One region of the Obesumbacterium proteus genome, then DNA from elsewhere that is predicted to be linked to it. Evidence: predicted binding sites of a transcription regulator. Region 1 holds the regulator's gene; each other region holds the start of a gene.
The links. The regulator Fur, encoded in region 1, represses iron uptake genes when iron is present. The targets are predictions, from matches to a motif close to ATAATAATGAGAACNACTATCAA.

Region 1 (4,492 bases):
TATGTTCAGAGACTTTCAGCAGGCGGCGCAATATGTCAGAAGCACTCTCACCGATACTTTGCGTGTGGCTTGCAATGTAGCGGTACAGCTCCTCGTCGACTTCAATAGTTTTCATCATTATCCAATACAGGTTTACGACTTAATCAGCAGGATTATAAAGTCAAACGCCTCATGCGGATAGCGTAAACCCGATGCTCTGATCAATTCAGTGAGTTTTTTCCCAAACTTATGGAAAGAATACCCTTAATTTTTGCTGGATAACACTCGGTGACTAACAATCATGCTTAGTCGTGGTAACCTATTTGTTACAACATAAGATTCTTCGCACTCTCTCTTGCCGCATGTTTAGCGCATGGGTTCATGCGAATAGACGCAACGAATAGACTTAACGATATGAAACTCAACTACCGCGAACATATTCCGGCTCAACAAGCCCTGTTTCCACCGGCATTACTGATCCACGGCTTATTCGGCAGTTTGGATAATCTTGGCATATTAGGCCGAGATTTGCGCAACGATCGCCGTGTGATTCAGGTTGATATGCGCAATCACGGGCACTCACCGCGCTCAGAGCGCATGGATTATGCCGCGATGGCCGAGGATTTACTGGCGCTGATTGACGATCTTTCTTTGTCACAGTTGGATGTCATTGGGCACTCAATGGGTGGAAAAGCCGCCATGACGCTGGCCGCGCTTGCTCCCGAACGTATTCGTCGCCTTGCCTTGCTGGACATTGCGCCCGTTGATTATCAGGTTCGTCGTCACGATACGATTTTTGCTGCCATCAACGCGGTGACGGAGGCACAGGTGGCGCGCCGCCAAGAGGCCGCTGAAATCATGCGCGGCTATATCAACGAAGAAGGCGTGATACAGTTTTTGCTGAAGTCTTTTCAGGATGGCGAGTGGCTATTTAACGTGCCGGTGCTGTGGGATCAATACGAAAATATCGTCGGCTGGCAAGAAGTCACGCCTTACCAAGGCCCTGCGATGTTTATCAAAGGTGGCTCATCGCCCTATATTCAAGATATTCATCGCGCAGCCATTGCTCGCCAGTTTCCCCATGCCAGAGCTCACGTGATTGCCGGTACGGGCCACTGGCTGCATGCGGAAAAACCCGAGCTGGTGCTACGCACGCTGCATCGTTTTCTCGACAGCGATGAATAAGCCAAACCACTTAATTTGTCGTCTTCACGACCTAACTTAACCCAAACTTCAGCCTCACCGCCGCCTCACTGTAGAAAAAAACACCATTCATCAGTGAGGTAAGTAAGATTAAGGATTGTCGCGGCTGGGGGCGCTAGGGTATTATGGCGCGCTATTATTCTGGCAGGCAGTTTTGCTGTTCAAGGATAGTGCCGGTAAAGGGTGAATGGCCCTAGTATGTTAATCATGATCTGATTCGTTACGCAGATTCAAAATTCTCCTTGTAGTACCGCTACCTGATATGGCCAAAGAACAAACGGACCGCACGACTCTGGATCTGTTCGCAGATGAACGTCGTCCGGGTCGCCCGAAAACCAACCCGTTATCTCGGGATGAACAGCTAAGAATTAACAAACGCAACCAACTGCGCCGCGATAAAGTGAAAGGACTGCGTCGCGTCGAGCTAAAAATTAACGAAGAAGCGGTTGAAATGCTGAATCGTTTGGCTCAAGAACAAAACATTAGCCGCAGTGAATTGATTGAACAAATTTTACTCAATCAGATTTTAAAATCTTAACGCCACCAGCACACAATGACGACAAATCGATACGGTTTAAAGTGCTATAGTGCGTAAAGTACGTACTGGTCTTTCTCAAGATTCTAGTTTAATTATTTGATATAAAAGGTATAAACGCGACATGGCAATCGTAGGCATTTTCTTTGGCAGCGACACGGGCAACACGGAAAACATCGCTAAGATGATCCAAAAGCAACTCGGAAAAGACGTTGCTGAAGTTCATGACATTGCCAAAAGCAGCAAAGAAGACATCGAAGCATTCGATATTCTTCTGCTTGGCATCCCAACATGGTATTACGGCGAAGCTCAGTGTGACTGGGATGATTTCTTCCCTTCTCTGGAAGAGATCGACTTCAACGGTAAACTGGTTGCTCTGTTTGGCTGCGGCGACCAAGAAGACTATGCAGAGTACTTCTGCGACGCAATGGGCACCATCCGTGATTTGATCGAGCCACGCGGCGCGACCATCGTTGGTCACTGGCCAACTGCGGGTTACCATTTTGAAGCGTCTAAAGCGCTGGTTGATGACAAAACCTTCGTTGGTTTGGCTATTGACGAAGATCGCCAGCCTGAACTCACCGCAACGCGTGTTGATGCGTGGGTGAAACAAATCTCCGAAGAGATGAGCTTGGCTGAACTGGCTGGCTAACATGAAATTGAACCCGCTGACTGCATAAGCCAGCGGGTATTTCAGCGATTGGCGAAAGCAATTTGCAACATCTATGTAACTCATTTTTCTCGCTCTAGCCCCCGCCACCAGCAGAGTTACATATTTGTCAGTGTGTTACGTTTTATTTCCACCCTGTAGTTCCGTCCAAGTTGTTAACACACTGCGGTTTCCATTTACCGCCATCAGCTTTATAATGAATCTCAATTATATTTTCAGTTCGGTGACAATTAGGGCAACGCTGGCAGCAAATGCAGGCTATCCTAAACGTCTTCGAGCTAAGTAACGGGACAGAATCCGAATGACAGATAACAACACTCCTTTAAAGAAGGCTGGACTTAAAGTCACGCTTCCGCGTCTTAAGATTCTGGAAGTTCTGCAAGATCCAACTTGCCATCACGTCAGCGCAGAAGACCTGTATAAGAAGCTGATCGATATGGGTGAAGAAATCGGCTTAGCCACCGTTTACCGTGTACTGAACCAGTTCGACGAGGCTGGAATTGTGACTCGTCACAATTTTGAAGGCGGAAAATCTGTATTTGAACTGACCCAACAGCATCACCATGATCATCTGATCTGCTTAGACTGCGGTAAAGTGATCGAGTTTAGCGACGATTCCATCGAAAAACGTCAGCACGAAATTGCTAAAAAATATGGTATCCAGCTGACCAACCACAGCCTGTACCTGTATGGTCACTGCGCTGAGGGTGATTGCCGCGAAGACGAAAGTCTGCACGATGGCAGAGAGTAAAAACACGCGAGTGTAAATGAGGCGACCTGAGGGTCGCTTTTTTATTGCCTGAAATCCAAAGAATCCGTTTTCTCGGCAAAAAACAGACAAAAAAAAGCCCCTCAGGCAGGGGGCTAAGCAACTCACAACTAAATCACTCATATGGCTTCGGCAGATACCATAGCAACAATAATGATGATGAAACGGTATTAAGAACCACTGCATTAATACGTTATTGCGCTATTCCCTACCCCACCGGGGCAGGAAATACCGAACTTACCTATTTGGATATCACGCCTGTACCGGTTCTACGCGGCTATAGCGTTTACCATCTGGGCTCACTGAACGAATTTGAACGTCACCAGAAACGGTCGGTTGAGCTTTAGCATCATAACGCTGCCACTGCTTGCCGCCGTCTACGGAGTATTCAATCCCCAGCCCTGGCAGCGCAATGTTGGCTTCCAATTTCCCGCCCACGACTTTTGCCCCAGGAACCGGCAGGCGATATTCCACACCGGCTTTATCCATTTTCGCCAGCTCACGCTGCCCCATCAGGTTTGCAAAGCGCTGCCAATCGCTCAGCAGAGATTTTTTATCTACCAGATTGGTTTCACCGCCTTTATATTCGCGGCCCGCTTTGTAGTCCTGCTCCCAGCCCGCGCGATGCCATCCACGCTCCGCCACCGTCATAACGCGAGGATAGATTTTATACTCCATCATTTCGTCAGTGCGCGTAGTTTCACTCCACAGCTGCGCTGAGAGTCCATAAACGCCCGGCCATGGCTTATCGCTTTTCGCGGTAAAGAAATTGCCGTCACGGTCTACGGAAGTTTCCGCGTTCTGTGGCATGTTGTCTGGCGCGAAGCTGAAGATCTTACGCTCATCGTTAAAGCGAGTTCCCCAGTAGTAGCCATTTTCCTGTGGATTCACCTCATACGGGAAATCCATGTAGACGTAGTCTGGGTTAGAAACCGTTACTTCGTAGCCTTTGTTCGCCCAGTCGTTGACGGTATCAAAACCGCCCCAATAGAGCGTATCCCAGAAGTTGACGCCCACGCGCTTGGTGGCAAATGCCTTCGCATCTTTGGCATCTTTCAGACCATCCTGCCACGCCTGCATTTTTTCAATGCCGTGCTTATTGACGATCTGGCTAACTTCAATCGCAAAGTGGCTTGGGAGATGTTCCATATCTTCCACTTTGCCGCTCTTGATTAGGGTCTGACAAACCTGAGACTGCGCCCATGGTTTATCTTCTTTGCTTTGATCGATAATGCCTTTACCCGGCTCAATCTTGCCATTCTTATCCTGATAACCCGGCCCTAAGCGGATGTTTTTAGCTTCATCACCGCCGAAGTGCCACGTGGTTAACGGCTGC
Region 2 (4,492 bases), 1.5 Mb from region 1:
TGTCGATATCGTCGACCTTTTCCACACAACCCATTTGCTCTAAGCGTTGTAGCATCGCCAGCACCATAGCTGGCGATCCATTGACTTCGCGGCAGAGCTGGTTGAGTTCGATACGGCCATGTAGGGCCACCGTATCGCGTACTTTTAACAGGCTTGCCATATTTGGTCCTCTTAGCTCAATGACGCGTAGCTGCCACTAGTGGCAGCTGCCTTTGCCAGTATCGCAGCAGCATTCGCTGGCCGGATCATTGACTAAGCGTACCGTCACACGGTCGCGTGAGCGGCGTAGTGCAACTAACACCAGCGCATTGAATATCACCACCGCAGCAATCGTGATTGAACTGTACTGCGGATGAGAGGCGAAATTAGCCACCTGATAGAAGACGGCTGCCAATGAGTAGGCTACGTTGAGGCCCCAGAGAATGGAGAAGGTCATCCAGCCACGGCTGCTTTCACGCGCAATTGCACCCATTACCGATACACAAGGCACATACAACAGCACGAAGATCAGATAAGCATAGGCGGCGCTGGCGCTGCCGAATTTGCTGCCCATCACGCCCATGGAGCCAGATTCCATTTCACCGTCGCCTTTGCTGGCTTCAATTGGGTTAGCAAATACGCTTAGGCTGAAGGTGTCTTTCAGGCTCTGCCAAGTTTCGCTAACGGCACCTTCAAGTCCGCCAATCAAGCTGTATGCGGCAGGGTCAAACTCTTCCTCATGGATTTGTTCAGCGGTATACAGGGTATTCAACGTACCCACGACCACTTCTTTCGCCATTGCGCCGGTGACTAAACCGACGGTGGCCTGCCAGTTGTCGCTATGCACGCCAATCGGTTTCAGCAACGGCGTCATCACTTTACTCACGGAAGCCAGCGCCGAGTCGTTGATGCTATCAACGGCTTTACCGCTAAAGGAGAAGCTATTGAGTGCGCCAATGAAGATACTGACGATGATGATGACTTTACCGGCGCGCATCACGAAGCCTTTCAGGCGCTGCCAAGTTTGCAGTAGCAGGCTTTTCAGGTGTGGTACGTGATAAACCGGCAGTTCCATCACGAACGGCGAGGCTTCGCCACGCATGATCGTGTGTTTGAGCATCAGTCCGGTCAGAATCGCCATCACGATACCGAGCATATACAGCGAGAAGACGACCAGTGCGCCGCCCTGACCAAAGAATGCGGCAGAGAAGACGGCAAAGATGGCCAAGCGTGCCCCGCAGGACATGAACGGCGCCATCAATACGGTGATTAAACGTTCACGAGGCGCATCCAGAGTACGAGCACCCATAACGGAAGGCACGTTGCAGCCGAAGCCAACGATTAACGGCACGAATGATTTACCCGGTAAGCCCAACGCCTGCATCATGCGGTCAACCACGAAGGCGGCACGCGCCATGTAACCGGAATCCTCAAGGAAGGAGAGGAATAGGTACATCATGCCGATTTGTGGCACGAGCGGCAGCACGGTGTTAATACCGCCACCGATCCCTTGTGCAAGGAAAATGGTTAGCCATTCTGGGAAGTGCAAGGTGTAGCCAACCCATTGCAAACCCTGAATAAAGATGGTTGATGAACCCACATCAAACAGCGGCTGAAGTGCGCCACCGATGTTGATCGCCAGAACGAACATCACATACATCACCAGCAGAAAAATAGGTATTCCCAGCCAGCGGTTAAGAATGATGCGGTCCAGTTTTTCCGTCAAAATATTCGGCAGTGCGGTGGCCGTGTTGCTCACAGAATCACAGATGTCGGTGATACTTTTATAGCGTGAGTCAGCAATGATCAGCGCCGGATCTTCGTTAAGGGTACGCTTTAGCGTTTCCTGAACTTCTGGCAGGATTTTCAACGCATTGCTGGCGCGAGTGGAGCTATAGATATCCCCTTCGAGCAGTTGCAGCGCTAACCAGCGACGTTGCTGAACGGCAAGCGTATCCGGCATGGCCTGAGACAGACGATCAACCTGACCCAACAGCAGCGGCGGGTATTCAACCAATGCTTCAACGGCGCAGGTAGGAGGCAAATCAATGGCTTTTTTCAGCTCAGCAATACCGTTGGCACGCGTCGATACTAAAGGAATGACCGGGCAACCAAGGCGCTTGGACAGCGCATCGATATCAATATCAATTTTCTGGCTGCGAGCAATATCCAGCATATTCAGTGCGATGATGCATGGAATACCCAGCTCAAGCAGCTGCAGTGTCAGATAGAGGTTGCGCTCTAGGTTAGATGCATCAACCACGTTGATGATTAAATCAGCGTCGCCGCTCAGGATATAGTGGCAAGCAATCTGCTCGTCCAGCGACGTTTGCTCAGAAATCGTGGTCAGGGAGTAAGTCCCTGGTAGATCCACCAGTTTGACCTGATTTTCTAGGGTAGAAAAATGGCCTTCCTTGCGCTCCACGGTGACGCCAGCCCAGTTACCTACGCGCTGGCGAGCGCCCGTAAGCTGGTTGAACAACGTGGTTTTTCCCGAGTTGGGGTTACCAATTAACCCGATGGTGAGCTGTTTCATAATCCAACATTGTATGAGAAGAGTTTGTAGTCGACGACAAGGCCACAGGCCGTAATGTCGCCATCCCTAAAAATGGCTGCGGGTAAAAAGTCAGCAGCAAAATGAATCGTTTTGTTATGCGCCGTTGGCGGTGATCTGTGAGGCAATGACGTTAGCCTGATTGGCGTCCACCTGAGCGATTGGCTCAATCATCAATAACTCCAGATCTTTTTTACGCAGCACAAGGCTGACGCGACGAGATTTCACTTCAATGGGATCGCCTAGCGGTGCAATACGTACCACGCTAAATGGAGAACCAGGCAAAAAACCCAGAGAAAGTAATTTCTGACGATAGGCAGGGCTAATTAAAGGCGAGAAGCCAATGATTTTATATTGGTGGCCCGGAAGAAGCTGATGCATAAAAAACCTTCTTACATTCGGTAATTTGCTACGAGGAAACACTCGGGTCTGAAGCTTATAGGTCAGACAGGAGAACCGGATTATCTTTATCCTTGGCGATAGCGCCGTGCATTCTAGATAGGTGATGCAAGTTGGCAACGGAGAATGCGTAAAATAATAATATTGAGAATTATTATTATAATCACAGAACAAAAACCGCCGAGCTCATACTGAAGTGTGTTTCCAGCTCTCTCGGCGTTTCAACTATGATTCGGTCCTTATTATGCCGTTTTAGCACTATTTTTCAGCTATCGCAAATGAGAATCATTGGTTAAAACGGTTAAGGATTTGTTCTTATTTTCATGATTTATGCGTTTGAAATAAGACGATATCAAGACCATATATTCAATATATTTGATGGAATCAATAGCAAAAGTAAGGGTAAGCAGTTAGTTAAGAATTAATAATGGCGGTTTAACTGCGTGGCGGGAATATTTGTGTGTTAATAAAACTGAGTTTCGAAATATTAACGGTGTTAAAAATTACGCTGTAAAAATAAATCCATTAACTATTTATTTTCAATGTATATACATATGCATTTGCGCTCTGCGTGCGTAATTGCAATGAATACTCATTTAGATTTGTAAATTGTGATGCATCTCACTTTCCCTCGCAATAATGGCAAGGGAAAGGAGATTGGCTTATTGCGCGGTTAGCGCTTCATTTTGCCAAAGGCGGCGGCCAGCGCGTCGCCCATTGCGCTGTTATTACCGCTGTCTGGTTTTTTGTCATTTCTCGCTTGGCGAGCCTGATTGTTCGCCGGACGTTGACGATCTGGCGTGCGTTCTGTGCTGCTGCGACGAGAACCGCTTTCGCCCGGTTGTTCGTCCAAACGCATCGTCAATGCAATACGTTTACGCTGCAAATCGACTTCCATCACTTTGACCTTAACAATGTCGCCAGCTTTCACGACTTTATGCGGATCGTCGACAAACTTATCTGCCAGTGAAGAAATATGCACCAAGCCATCTTGGTGAACGCCGATATCAACAAAGGCACCAAAGTTGGTGACGTTGGTGACTGAGCCTTCCAGAATCATACCCAGTTGTAGGTCGTTCATGGTTTCAACGCCGTCGGCAAAGGTCGCGGTTTTGAACTCAGGGCGCGGATCGCGTCCTGGTTTTTCCAGTTCCTTGATGATGTCGGTGACCGTTGGCACACCAAAACGCTCGTCGGTAAACTCGCTAGCCTTCAGGCCGCGCAGCTCCGTTGGATTGCCCATCAACTCCTGTAGACTTTGGCGTGTGGCTGCCAAAATACGTTCAACGATAGGATAGGCTTCCGGGTGAACGGTTGATGCATCCAGCGGATTGTCACCGTGGTTAATACGCAGGAAGCCAGCACATTGCTCGAACGCTTTAGGGCCTAAGCGGCTGACTTTCAACAGCTGTTCACGGTTGCTGAAACGGCCATTTTCGTCACGCCATCCGACGATATTTTGCGCCATCAAACGAGTGAGCCCTGCAACGCGAGCCAACAGCGGAACTGATGCGGTGTTGAGATCGACGCCAACGGCGTTCACGCAGTCTTCTACGACGG
Region 3 (4,492 bases), 2.3 Mb from region 1:
GTGTATTCAGCGCGCTTAGGCCGTGCAGCCATGGCTAAGAAAAAACGTTAATTTCTGCATTTAGCTGGTAAACCTCGGTTTACCAGCGCCCCCTCCTGCTTTTCTGCATGCCGTGCTATTGATCACGATAATTCATTGTCCTATCGTGATTTACAAAATAAATGCCCACATTTTCAGCAAACGCGCATCAAACAAGCATTGATGGGGAAATAAGTGTTGACGTAACCGCGAAAATCTCTAGAATTCGCCTCCGTGGTTATGTTGCTGCAAAGCGACGTAAACGGTATGCGAAGGTGGCGGAATTGGTAGACGCGCTAGCTTCAGGTGTTAGTGTCCTTACGGACGTGAGGGTTCAAGTCCCTCTCTTCGCACCAAATAACCACAATGATTTATGCTTCACAGCATCTTGCGAAGGTGGCGGAATTGGTAGACGCGCTAGCTTCAGGTGTTAGTGTTCTTACGGACGTGAGGGTTCAAGTCCCTCTCTTCGCACCAAGCTGGTGAGCATAGTCAAACTGCAGTACAGAAAAGTAATCTGATGTGCGAAGGTGGCGGAATTGGTAGACGCGCTAGCTTCAGGTGTTAGTGTTCTTACGGACGTGAGGGTTCAAGTCCCTCTCTTCGCACCAACAGATTGTTTCTTCTTCCTCAGCTAGTCTTCTTCAAATCCCTTTGTTTTACTTTTTATCATTTCCCTTTCAATTCAAATAATTTCTCGCTCGTATATCCGCATATTAAATCCCAAAGTAATTGTAATTTAATGAAATTGTCGCTAATCCTCCCGCCAGAGCCAGCCCTGATGGCAGTAGCACATAGTTGCGCAGACGTGGATTAAACAGCATCGCTAGCGTGACCAACATTGCCAGCACCATCATGCCTTTTAAAAAAGATAAGTTGAGATTGGAAACAATCAGCATCGGGAGCACTAACGTTGGCAAGGTTATCCCCCAAATCCCGCTGAGAGATTTACACGCCCATAAACTTATCCCCCACACCACCAGAAACGCCATCGCAGCAATCAGCATAATCCGCACCATAGATGATAATAATTCCCAATATCATATACCGAGTCATAAACCGTTTCACCCATGAATTATGTATGTGTAAAGGCATAAAAGAGGCAGCTGCCGTGAAGCCATTGTCCGATTTTTACTCAAAAAATGACGATATAACCCACATTGATTACAAGCGCATGACATCTTAGATCAAAGCTGTTAGTTTTATCGCCACATCAGACATCCCTAAGAAAATTCTTGTCTAACAGCTAACTTATCTATGCCATTTTTTATTTTTATTTGAGCGATATTGACAGTCACGAGCCTTATTTAATGAACGCAAAAAACTACGACGACCTATTAAATAGCAAAAGCCATATGACATTTCTGCTATTTATCCTGTTAAATGGAGCTACATCGTTTTATGCGCTGCTCAATCCATTACAGACAGACCCGCCATATACGCTTGCGGGAATTGGCGTTTTTGTCTTTTGCCTATTTTCAGCCTTCTCATTGATATGGCATCGCGACAAATATCTGCTGAAGCTCAACGTCGCGTCGCTATTGCTAGGATTGCTGTGGTCTTTTCATATAGCTGCTAAATATCAGCATGTTGATGCCAACAGCCATGAATTTTTATTGATCAATCTGTTCAGCATATTCTTTATTGCTGCCGTCACGCTTTCTGACAACTTATTAGCGTTCTGCCTTAATGCCGTTCCCGTCGCAATGACCGTTATTGTGCTGGAAGACTTCCACAATATGACGCGCATTTTATTCGTTCTAACATTACCGATCATCGCACTGTCATTGCACCACGCAATGACGCGGCGGCGTGAGGCATTTACACGTAGGTTGGTCACTCAACTAGAACAAGACAGAGCGCGCTTCAGCGATCTCAGCATGATTGACCCCCTTACCACGTTGCTTAACCGCCGTGGTCTTGAGTTTCAATTCCATCATATGGGCAGCGATTGCGACACTGAGCATAAACATTTTGTCGTCATGTTAGATATTGATTTCTTTAAACTCTATAACGATCACTACGGTCATCAATACGGCGATATAGCGCTAAAAAGCATTGCTCAAATTATCAAAGAAGCCGTTCGTACCAGAGATTTGGCTATTCGTTATGGTGGCGAGGAGTTTTTACTTATTTTACGTGATGCGTCTGAAAGCCTCGCAATACAAATATGCGAGCATATTCGTTTGCACGTAGAACAGTTGGCGTTAATCAATGAATACCAGCCAAATGGAAGCAACGTGGTAACAATTTCAGCGGGGCTTTCTGAGATGTACGGCAATAATTTGGAAAATGCCATAACGCGTGCCGATCAGGCGCTGTACATATCAAAGCAGAAAGGTCGTAATAGAGTTTTATTGCAAAAAGAAACCTAATTTCTTTTTATAATCTGCTAGATAGGAAAATATTTTCTATCTAGCTAAGCACAGCCTATCCGCGATCGGTAGATAGGTTGGTTAAAATATAAATTATTATAAAAAATATAGTCCCGCACCGTAACTCACCTTTCCTTACTTGCCTATCTTATGGCGTCCACGATGTTGATGTCATTCATCTAGCTTCGTCATCACTATCGATTTGCGATTTCACCCAATTGGACGCTATGACACATTTCGTTCAATCACCATCTTGCGATTGATAATAGTTATCAGTACTATTGCGTTTTGATACTTAATCTCTAGGGTGTTGTGGTGAAGATAACTGCGCTGACTGAGTTTGATGCCTACTTTCCAGCCGTCTTTCCTGCTTTTCCGCCAGAAGCGGAAGAGCTGACTGCGCTTTTTAGCCAACACTACCCTCATTTTCTCACCACGTTTCTGATTGATGAATCCGCTGCTAACCACGATTTATCCGCTATGCAGTGGTCAGCCGCAGAAACCTACGCCAAGCTCATGGCAAGCTATCAGCAAGAACACTACGCTGAATACCCCGACAAAACGCCGGAAGCCAAACCGTTAGAATCCCTGTGGGCGCAATGGTATTTTGGTTTATTGGTGCCCCCGATGATGCTGTTGCTGCTCCAGCAATCAGCGCCTCTCGACCCGCATATTCGGCAGTTCAAAGTTCGTTTTCATGAAAGCGGGCGCCCTGAGGCATTTATCTATTATCCGCAGTTAATGGCAGGAGATGCCCGTAACAGCACTCCGCTACAGCGTATGGTGTCCTTGGTTGAGCGTCATCTGATCCCAGCGGTAAACGCGATTGCCCGCCAAGGTGTTTTGAACGCCAAGCTGATGTGGAGCAATATTGGCTATGTGATGCATTGGTATTTAGGGGAATTACGCCCCTTGCTTGGCGATGCGCTTTTCTCACAGCTTGAACAAGCTCTCTTTTTCTCTGCCTCTTTCCCCGATGGCCAAGATAACCCACTCTATCGCACCGTACTAATGCGTAACGGCACTATCCAGCGCCGTACCTGCTGCCAACGCTATAAGCTGCCTAAGATGAAAGAGTGCGGTGATTGCCCGCTCACGCTGGGTTAGAAAGACGGAGTCAACTTAAAACATTCTTATCTATTACTACTAAATCAAGTAATAGCTTTCTTGATCGGCGTCAGAAGAACTCCCCCTCCATTACGTATCCTTGTGCGACTTAAAAACAAAGGATATGTTTTCAATGAATTGGTATATCAAGGCATTAAAAGATTACGCTAACTTTAATGGTCGGGCCCGCCGCAAAGAATATTGGATGTTTGGCCTTATCAACGGCATCGTGTGCGGGATCATATTTGCACTAGCACTCATATCAGGCAGCGCTATCATAAACGTTATCCTGATCTTGTATGTACTTGCGGTTGTCATCCCTAGTATGGCGCTCACAGCCAGAAGATTGCATGACACTGAGCATTCTGGCTGGTTTTACTTTGTTAGCTTCATTCCTTTAGTTGGACCAATCATTCTACTGATCTATCTCTGCAAAGCAGGAACCACGGGCGCGAACCGTTATGGCGCAGACCCAAAAGCTGAGCAACCTGCTGGCATCATTCAATAAGATCGCATCACCACTAACCCACCCATCGGTGGGTTAGACTGCCTTATATATAAATAGAATTAATACCTCATCTGTTAATAACCATTACTCGATTAATTTCATTGAGTTATTTATGGTTATTCTTCAACATTCCTTATTAATTCGTGATGAAGATCACAAAGAAAAATAGTTTTCCCTCATCAGCTCGAAGAAAAGCTACCAAAGCTAACGAGAATAATTATCATTCTGTATCGCATTTGATAAAGCGATGTCATTGACTGGTTAACATCCGGCGATGACCAGATTGCTCACAATTAATTATTAGATCTTCGTGCTTTTTCAAGCAGGGATAATTAGATGAAATACAAAGCGTTTATTAACTCTTCGCTGAAAGCGGCATTGCCAATCGGTTGTTTGGTATTCCCTTTGAGCGCCTTTGCGGATACAGCAACTGATGCCGCAGCACCAAACAATGAAGACAAAATCGTTGTCAGCGCCAAATCCA

Region 2: feoA (ferrous iron transporter A) is a predicted target of Fur. The motif match lies at 3,071-3,093, and genes of this name have one in related genera.
Region 3: fhuF (siderophore-iron reductase FhuF) is a predicted target of Fur. The motif match lies at 2,653-2,675, and genes of this name have one in related genera.

The regions. Positions count from the first base shown of each region.
Region 1 covers NZ_CP014608.1:2,477,755-2,482,246, reverse strand. Annotated here, with positions in the region: gene seqA (replication initiation negative regulator SeqA) at 1-115, opposite strand, end outside; gene ybfF (esterase) at 394-1,164, shown strand; gene ybfE (LexA regulated protein) at 1,445-1,720, shown strand; gene fldA (flavodoxin FldA) at 1,842-2,369, shown strand; gene fur (ferric iron uptake transcriptional regulator) at 2,689-3,138, shown strand; gene DSM2777_RS11815 (beta-N-acetylhexosaminidase) at 3,409-4,492, opposite strand, start outside.
Region 2 covers NZ_CP014608.1:1,001,705-1,006,196, forward strand. Annotated here, with positions in the region: gene DSM2777_RS04770 (FeoC-like transcriptional regulator) at 1-160, opposite strand, end outside; gene feoB (Fe(2+) transporter permease subunit FeoB) at 197-2,515, opposite strand; gene feoA (ferrous iron transporter A) at 2,630-2,914, opposite strand; gene DSM2777_RS04785 (Tex family protein) at 3,606-4,492, opposite strand, start outside.
Region 3 covers NZ_CP014608.1:4,733,481-4,737,972, forward strand. Annotated here, with positions in the region: gene rsmC (16S rRNA (guanine(1207)-N(2))-methyltransferase RsmC) at 1-51, shown strand, start outside; tRNA gene DSM2777_RS22110 (tRNA-Leu) at 288-374, shown strand; tRNA gene DSM2777_RS22115 (tRNA-Leu) at 409-495, shown strand; tRNA gene DSM2777_RS22120 (tRNA-Leu) at 543-629, shown strand; gene DSM2777_RS22125 (DUF1435 family protein) at 735-1,037, opposite strand; gene DSM2777_RS22130 (GGDEF domain-containing protein) at 1,374-2,393, shown strand; gene fhuF (siderophore-iron reductase FhuF) at 2,709-3,500, shown strand; gene DSM2777_RS22140 (DUF805 domain-containing protein) at 3,634-4,008, shown strand; gene DSM2777_RS22145 (TonB-dependent siderophore receptor) at 4,345-4,492, shown strand, end outside.